2 regions of the Parabacteroides sp. merdae-related_45_40 genome follow, and region 1 is predicted to be linked to the other one. Evidence: riboswitches for the same ligand, from Rfam matches in the RefSeq annotation. Region 1 holds a riboswitch; the other holds the start of a gene.
What was found. Region 1 has a riboswitch for cobalamin ahead of BHV83_RS01880 (TonB-dependent receptor). Riboswitches for the same ligand answer to the same signal wherever they lie in the genome.

Region 1 (4,373 bases):
GGAATTGCGAATGGGCTCTTTCGTTATGATATTGATTGTTCCGGCGATAGCCGACGAACCGAACAAAGCAGATCCTCCGCCCCGTATCACTTCGACCCGTTCGATCATATTGGCCGGAATTTGTTCCAATCCGTACACGCCAGCCAATGCGGAGAAGATAGGACGGGAATCAATCAATATCTGTGTATATTTTCCTTCCATACCGTTGATGCGGACTTGCGAGTAACCACAGTTCTGGCAATCGTTTTCGACCCGGACGCCCGGTTGGAAAACCAGCCCTTGTGCTAAAGTCGTGGAGTTGGTCTTTTCGAACACGGTCGGGCTGAGTACCTTCACCAGGGTAGGCGCCAGACGGCGTTTCGTCTCGTTGCGGTTGGCAGAGACGACCACTCCTTCGAGCGATATCAAATCTTCTTCAAGCTCGAAATTCAGTTCCTGCGTCTTCCCTTTTCCGGTCGTTACTTTTTTCGTAACTGTCTTGAAGCCGACAAAAGAGACTTCGATCGTAAACTCTCCTTCGGGGAGATTTTTTAACATATAATGCCCGGAGTCATCGGTCACGGAACCGATCGTCGTTCCTTTCAGGATGATCGTTATTCCCGGCAAATGTTCACCGGTCGCCTTATCCACGACATGCCCAAAAATATTGGCATCCGTAGGGCTCGTCACTTCTTTATCATTTTTATAGGTGTTTGCCATTATTGCCGAAACGGCATAGCAAAGGCATAGGAAAAGTATATAAATTTTGTTCATTGAGATGTCTTTTAAAAATTAATAATATAGGAAGTGGTAGGTATACAGAACTGCCTTGTTCCCACGTTAGACGCGAGATCACATAAAAGCCGGCCATAAAAACATCTGGTTGATAAGGCATGTTCTTTTACGGTCTCGCCGCAAGATGCAGGGACAAGTAGATTTTTGTACCGTCATTAATTATTAAAAAAGACAAATGGTGGCGCACGAAGCGAAACCTTCCCCAGGACGGGACGAAGGTGATCCGGATAAACCGGACAGGTGGATAAAACACAAAATGTTGCAAGAAACGCAGCAATCAGCACTTGTGCAAAAGTAGCACCGCTGATTTGAATAGTCGAAAGTTGGTGCAGCAACTGAAACTCGGCGTAGTTATGTTCTTTCTTGGGAGTCCCGTCGTCATTTTTCTGATAGGGATGGGAATGGACGATCGTCACCCCGTTCACTATATGAACGTGGGTAAAAGCTATCAGGCATCCCAAATACGATATGAAAAGTAATGGGAGCGCAATCCTTAAATATTTCCTTAATCCTTCCATTTATCGAGAACTATAGACATAACAGCCATTTAGGTGACAAAGTTCGCAAATTTAACGATAATATCCAATCCCTATTTACAGGTAAAACAGACCTCCATACTACCTACATATAGTCATTTTTAGGATCGAGTTATCGGTAGAATACATTCAAATAAAAAAGGCCTCTCTCACGAGAAGCCTTCTTCGATTTTAATTTCGTTGTCTATGCAAATTAGCAATTATGATTATATCTGATTATTTTAAATTGAGGCAAAGATAGAAGGTGGAAAAGAAATATAAAATCACCATAAATAACTATTCAGCAGACTGTAAACACCTACAAATAGGTAACTTCATATTCCTTTTCTCGCAGCAATCGAAGTGATGGTTAGCCTTTCAGTTTCAACAAAAATTTCGCTCTGTCGACAATATAGCGGATATGCGTGCCTTCGCCGATCACATCTGCCGAATCCCTGGCAACCAACGAGAAGGTCAACTTTCGCCCTTCCACCTCAACCAGCGTCGCTTCCGCATGCACTTCCTCACCTTCACCGGAAGGACGAACATGTGTCATGTCCATTTTAGCACCGACAGTAGTCGCCCCTTCGGGGAGTTCAGCCGCTACGGCCAACATTGCCGCATTTTCCATCAATGCTACCAAAGCCGGTGTTGCCAATACAGGCAAATCTCCCGATCCCATCGTCAATGCGAAATTATCCGGCTGCACGACAGTCCGGCTGATATGTTTCAATCCTTTTTCCAACATAGTCACTTCATTTTTAATCGTTCCACATTCTGTTATTCTTTCACGGAGTCTAACGAATCCGGCGCCAAAAATAATGAATTTGTTTTTTAATCCGTTTTTTGTACAGACAGACTTTTTTCATACCTTTGCCACAGTTTTGGTTTCACGGCTCCCAACCGCTACGGGAGGCGTGATGAAAAGGGAATCAGGTGCGAATCCTGAACAGACCCGCTGCTGTAAGTTCCTCTCCAAATCTTTGAATACGCTACAAGCCACTGTCCGTCACCGGATGGGAAGGCATTCAAAGACGGAACAAGTCAGAAGACCTGCCAAAACAAACATAGTTTTAAAGCTTTCGGGAAATAAAGCTACAAAACATCGAGTCAAGTCATTCTTTATCCCCTTACATAAAGATATCATTTCTCCTTGTGTGTATTCCCTTAAGCAAGTCATGAACACTATATCAAGGATTAAAATGAAAGTCTTTGTACATGTATTCCTTTTGCTTGTCTGCCTGTCGCAACTAAGTCTGACGGCACAAAACAAAATTACGCTCTCCGGGAAAGTCACCGATCAACAAGGTACGCCCCTGTCGTTGGTAACGATCGCCGTCGAAAACACGGTCTCCGGCACTTATACAGATGACAGTGGGCTTTATTCCCTACAAGTATCCCCTGGCAAACACACATTCGTCGTCTCCTCCTTAGGATACCAAACGATCAAAACCTCACTCGACCTTCATCACGACAAAACCCTCGACTTCAAACTGGAAGAAAGTTCCGTAAGCATAAGTCCAGTGGAGGTGTATGGGAAAACACAATCACAACAGGTAAGAGAAAGCGCACTTTCGGTTAATGCTCTTGACGTTAAGCCTGTCATTAATTCACTTAATAGCCTGAATGAATTAGTGAATCGTACAAGCGGTGTCAAAATACGCGAAGAGGGAGGCGTAGGTTCCGATTTCGACCTCTCGATCAACGGGCTGTCAGGTAATTCCGTCCGCTATTTCATAGACGGTGTTCCCTTGGATAGCAAAGGGAGCTATGTGACGCTCGCCAATCTGCCCGTCAACCTGATTGACCGAGTGGAAATCTATAAAGGCGTAGTACCAGCCTCATTGGGGACGGATGCATTAGGCGGAGCTGTCAACATTATCACCCAGGCAGAAAAGAAAAGTTTCATGGACGCTTCTTATAGCATCGGTTCCTTCCATACACATCGTGCCAACCTGAACGCACAGTTTATGGAACGGCACACCGGATTGGTCGTGCGTCCTGCCATCGGTATCAGCTATTCGAAAAACGACTACCGGATGAAAGACGTGCAGATGCGCAATGAGACAGGTGATCAATTCATCTACGGCAACCCAAAACGTTTCCATGACGGCTATTTTTCGCTATTGGCACAGATAGAAGCTGGAATCACAGGTAAGTTTTGGGCTGACGAACTTTTCGTTTCCGCTTCCTACTCCAAAACAGACAAGGAACTGCAGACCGGATCCATACAAACCAAAGTTTATGGTATGGCTGAACATAATTCGGATGCATGGAACGTATCGGTTCGTTATAACAAATATAATTTCATGACCGAAGGCATGACATTGAAAGCAACTTTGTCACATACATGGGATCATTCCATTACTATCGATACAGCTTATCGGAAATATTATTGGGATGGAGGCTATATCGTGAGTCAACGCAACGAAATCAGAGGTAATGAACCTTCTATACGTCATTACAAACGCCCTCTGACTATCGTGCGTGTCAATTTGGATTACCAACTGGACGGACATCACGGTCTTAACCTGAATTATCATATGAACCGGACCGGAAATGATCGCTATGATGATTTGGACCAAAGTTTCGAACCATCAAACGATGCAGTTACCAAACATATCATCGGACTGACCTACAGCCAGTCGTTTTTTGATGGGAAAATGCAGAATGTATTCTTTGCCAAAGATTATGTGAATCACCCGAATATCCGGCAGACCGACCAGTCCACCGTGACGGGATCGGACAAAGTGCAAGGTTCTACTACCAAAAATTACTTTGGATATGGTACCGGACTGCGCTATATGTTCTTCGACCCATTAGCGGTAAAGGTTTCTTATGAACACAGCGTACGCTTGCCCATCGCCCGTGAATTGTTAGGCAACGGAACCACCATTTATGCAAATGTAGCGCTGAAACCAGAAAAAAGCAACAACGTCAATCTCGCCTTGTTTGGCACATGGCATCCTGCCGGCAGACATACTATCTATTACGAGGCAAACGGATTCCTACGTTATGTGGACAATTATATTCAAACCTCCGTCATTGAAAAAGAGGGTATGATGCAGTTTGTCAATGATCCAG
Region 2 (4,373 bases), on a different contig from region 1:
CGTCTTACCGATACCCGCTTTCGTAGGAGTGATGGCTGTAACCAGGATAAGATTGTGTTGTCTGATCTTCTCTTCGTCGATCAGATGGATAGGTATCTTGGCGATGTATCTGCCGTAATTCTGAACTTCTTCACGAGGGATACCTAATCCGGTCGCGATTTCTTTTATCTTGCGCAGAGAAACCTCTCTTGCAATTTCTATGTCTGATTTCATGTCTTATGTAAGTTTAAGTGGAAAACAAAAGTAAATATATTTTTGTATAATAACAAAATGAAAAGTCAGGTAGTTTAGATACTATTGGATGATCATAAGGGAAAAGTATGGGAATATTTTCCTCTGGATTTGTTTCCGGTCGGAGGTGTAAAACTCTTCTCCGGTCCCGACATTCTCAAAATAATGGAAGTTCGTTTCCGGATGCAACCGGATGCAGGTATGGACGGCTTCCACACATTGGGACAGCTTCATGATGACGATCACATTACCGGTCTTGATCTTTTTCGACAATTCTTCCGCCGTCAGCATTCCGGGTATGACGATGATTTGTTCTTCCTGCTTGACAATATGCAAGCCGGCTAAAGCACCCGCTGCAATGAAAGCTGGTATTCCGGCGGTTCGTTCCACTTCGATGCGGTTCTCTTTGAATTTGTCGTATATATACTGTATGGAAGAATAGAACCCTGCATCGCCTTCCGCCACAATGACCACCTTTTTCTCTTTGTCCCTGGCGGATATGGCCTTTTCATACAAGGTATCGTAGACTTTCCAGACTTTGGTCCGGTCTTTGCTCATCGGGAGCGTGAAGAACTGGACTACAGACTTCTCGATTTCCAGTCCTTCGATAATACGGGCCGCACGGGAGAGTAGTTGTCCGCTTTTGCTTATGGTGGCGGGGCAATAGATGATATCGGCCTGTCGGAGTTTTTTCAAGCCTTTCAAAGTGATCAGTTCGGGGTCTCCCGGACCGAGCGATACGAAGCAGATGGGGTACGACATGTGCGTTAGAATTATTTGGTGCGCAAAAGTGAGGAAAATTGCGGAACTTTCCAAATCTGCATTCCACAATTGTGGGGATAATTTCCACACTGCCTTTTCCACAGCCCGCTTTTTATTCTTTGGCATGCAATTTGTACTTGATGGAACGATTAGAAAAAGGTAAATAGATTGTTTAAGATTTTAGGTTATGAAGAAGTTTGTATTGATGGTGGCTATGGTGGTTTCGTGTGTCTGTATGGCTCAAAACAGTCATGCGCAGACTGGACGGGATGGGAATACGGATATCGATATGTTGAGTATGAAAAATTTCTATGCGATCGATATCGTCGATGTGGACCTTGCCGCACAGGAAGCGATTTACAACGCTTATGAAAATTGCTTGATCAAAGAGGTGTACAAGTCGAATGGTAGCGGCAGCCCTATCCAGTATAAGGTCTCTCTCGAGACGACTGACCAGCGGAATCTGGTTGTCGCTTTCGACGAAAGCGGCCATGTACTGAAAGTCATGCTAGAAGACGAATATTTGGCGGCTCGTAAGAAAAACTGATTTGTCTGCCACTTTTCTCTTGAAAGCAAAAGTAATATTATTATATTTGCCCTTTGAAACAGGTTTCCCTGTCCTCCTTACAGGACAGGAATGAAAAGGGAACCGGGTGGGAATCCCGGACAGACCACGCTGCTGTGAAACTTCGGTAACATACCGGCAATACTCAATGCCACTGATCGGGGGATCGGGAAGGTGTCCGGGGATGGAAGTAAGTCAGAAGACCTGCCGTTTCGGTTTTGAAGAGTCTCGTCCTCGTGGGGTGGACAACGCTCTCTCGGTTATAATAAAATAATATTGAATATGAAAAAATGCCTGGCAGGATGCTGCCTACTTATGTCGTTGTGTGTCGCATCCTCGTGTACGACCAAAAACAATCAACGGACCGATAAGGTGGAAACGACGGAAGAAAGCGCGTTTTCCGGTGTCCATATTGTACCCGAGTATGCCCGTGGTTTCGTATTATCCTATCGGAGCGGGTATGTCTTGCTGGATATCCAGGACCCGCAGAATGAGGAAAGTACGACTTTTCATTATGCGCTTGTCAGGAGAGGAACGAAACCGGCCGGCATCCCCGGATCGTATACTGTGATCGAGACACCCATCAGAAGTGTTATCTGTATGACATCTTTGCAGTTGTCCAATTTTATCAAGATGGGCGAACTGGACAAGGTCGTAGGGGTGACCAGTACCCGGCATCTGTTCAATAGGGAGATGAACGAACGTCTCAAGAGTGGGAAGACCGCCAAAATCGGCATAGAAGGGAATTTCGACAACGAGGTGATCATGAGTATGAACCCAGACCTGATCCTTGTTTCGCCTTTTAAACGGGGCGGATATGAGACCTTGAAGGATGTCGGTATCCCATTGATCCCGCATTTAGGCTATAAGGAGATGACGCCGTTGGGACAGGCGGAATGGGTGAAGTTCGTCGGCCTGTTGGTGGGACAGGAGCAAAAGGCAAACGAGATATTCGACGCCATCGCGGCCCGTTATAATGAATTGAAGGAGCTGACGGCGGAAGGAAAAGTGAAGAAACGCCCGGTCGTGTTGAGCGGCGAGATGCGGGGCGGTAACTGGTATGCCGTAGGAGGGGAGAGCTTTCTCGCCCAACTTTTCAAGGACGCCGGTGCTGACTATTTCCTCAAAAACGACAAACGTTCGGGAGGTGTGACACTTGATTTCGAAACTGTCTACAATCAGGGTGACGAAGCCGATTACTGGCGCATTGTGAACAGCTATCCGGGTACGTTCAGCTATGAGGCATTGAAGGAGCAGGACCCGCGTTATGCCGATTTCCGTGCCTTCAGAGAGAAAGGGATCATCTATTGCAACATGAAAGATACGCCTTTTTACGAAAGTATGCCGACCGAGCCGGAAGTCGTACTGGCCGACCTGCTGCATATATTCCATCCGGACCTGCTGCCCGATCATACACCTGTTTATTATGCACGGCTCAATTAGGCTGCACGAATGAGACATTCCACTACTTTTCTGATGTCGCTCACCGTAGCGTCTATCCTGGTCCTGATGTTCCTGAATTTGGTGTTAGGATCGGTGTCTATCCCGTTGAAGTCTGTCTGGAACATTATTTGCGGACTGGGAGACGAGCCGGTGACCTGGCAGAATATCGTCTGGAAATCACGTCTTCCGCAGGCATTGACTGCTTTGGTGGCGGGAGCGGGCCTGGCGATAAGCGGCTTGCAGATGCAGACTGTTTTCCGGAATCCACTGGCGGGACCTTCCGTGCTGGGGATCAGCTCCGGTGCGAGCATGGGCGTGGCCTTCGTGGTGCTGTTGAGCGGTAGCCTCGGAGGGGTTGCGCTTAGTAAATTGGGGGTTATGGGAGAAATCGCGCTTTCGATAGCAGCCGTGATCGGTTCGCTCTCGGTGATGGCGTTAATCGTATATGTGTCGCAGAAGGTGAAGGGGAACGTGACGCTGCTGATTATCGGCGTGATGATCGGCTACGTGGCGAATGCGGTGATCGGCGTGCTGAAGTTCTTCAGCGTGGAGGAGGATATTCGCGCCTATGTGATCTGGGGGTTAGGCAGCTTCTCACGTGTTTCCGGCAACCAGATGATGCTGTTTGTTGCGATCATGGCGATTCTGATCCCTTTGTCGTTCCTGTTGATCAAGACGTTGAACCTGATGCTGCTTGGCGACGGCTATGCCCGTAACTTGGGATTGAACATCAAGCGGGCACGTCTTTTGGTGATCACCTCGGCAGGAGTGCTGACGGCGATCGTGACGGCCTATTGTGGACCGGTCATCTTTCTTGGCCTGGCCGTCCCGCATCTGTGCCGGGCCATTTTTCAAACATCCGACCATAGGGTCCTGATGCCTGCCGTCCTGTTTGCCGGTGCCGCATTGGCACTCGTCTGCAACTTGATTGCCCGGATGCCCGGCTTCGAAGGGGCTTTGCCGGTCAATTCGGTGACTGCCCTAATCGGTGCTCCGGTAGTGGCCTCCGTTCTATTCCGTAAACGTAAAAACGAACTGAACGAATGATGAGACAAGATACGATTCATATAAACGATCTCTCTATCGGTTATCGGACAAAGAATGATACCAAGTTGGTGGCGAGCCATATACAGGCCCGGATTTATAGTGGAGAATTAACCTGCCTCTTAGGAGCGAACGGAGTCGGGAAGTCGACGCTTCTGCGCACGCTGTCGGCTTTCCAGCCGAAGCTGGGAGGCGAGATCGCCGTCTTGGGACGTGATATGGACAGTTATTCAGACAAGGAACTGAGCACGACGATCGGTGTGGTCCTGACGGAGAAGTGTGACATCCGGAATATGTCCGTGCGGGAATTGGTCAAGATGGGACGCAG

Region 2: it holds a riboswitch for cobalamin, as region 1 does, so the genes downstream of both, BHV83_RS08260 (ABC transporter substrate-binding protein) here and BHV83_RS01880 (TonB-dependent receptor) in region 1, are expected to answer to the same signal.

Annotation. Positions count from the first base shown of each region.
Region 1 covers NZ_MNQY01000031.1:64,386-68,758, forward strand. Annotated here, with positions in the region: gene BHV83_RS01865 (TonB-dependent receptor) at 1-753, opposite strand, end outside; gene BHV83_RS01870 (DUF8478 family putative metalloprotein) at 930-1,292, opposite strand; gene BHV83_RS01875 (thioesterase family protein) at 1,660-2,037, opposite strand; cobalamin riboswitch at 2,158-2,364, shown strand; gene BHV83_RS01880 (TonB-dependent receptor) at 2,492-4,373, shown strand, end outside.
Region 2 covers NZ_MNQY01000050.1:18,281-22,653, reverse strand. Annotated here, with positions in the region: gene BHV83_RS08275 (formate--tetrahydrofolate ligase) at 1-213, opposite strand, end outside; gene BHV83_RS08270 (precorrin-2 C(20)-methyltransferase) at 295-993, opposite strand; gene BHV83_RS08265 (hypothetical protein) at 1,181-1,540, shown strand; cobalamin riboswitch at 1,583-1,784, shown strand; gene BHV83_RS08260 (ABC transporter substrate-binding protein) at 1,841-3,001, shown strand; gene BHV83_RS08255 (iron chelate uptake ABC transporter family permease subunit) at 3,011-4,048, shown strand; gene BHV83_RS08250 (ABC transporter ATP-binding protein) at 4,048-4,373, shown strand, end outside.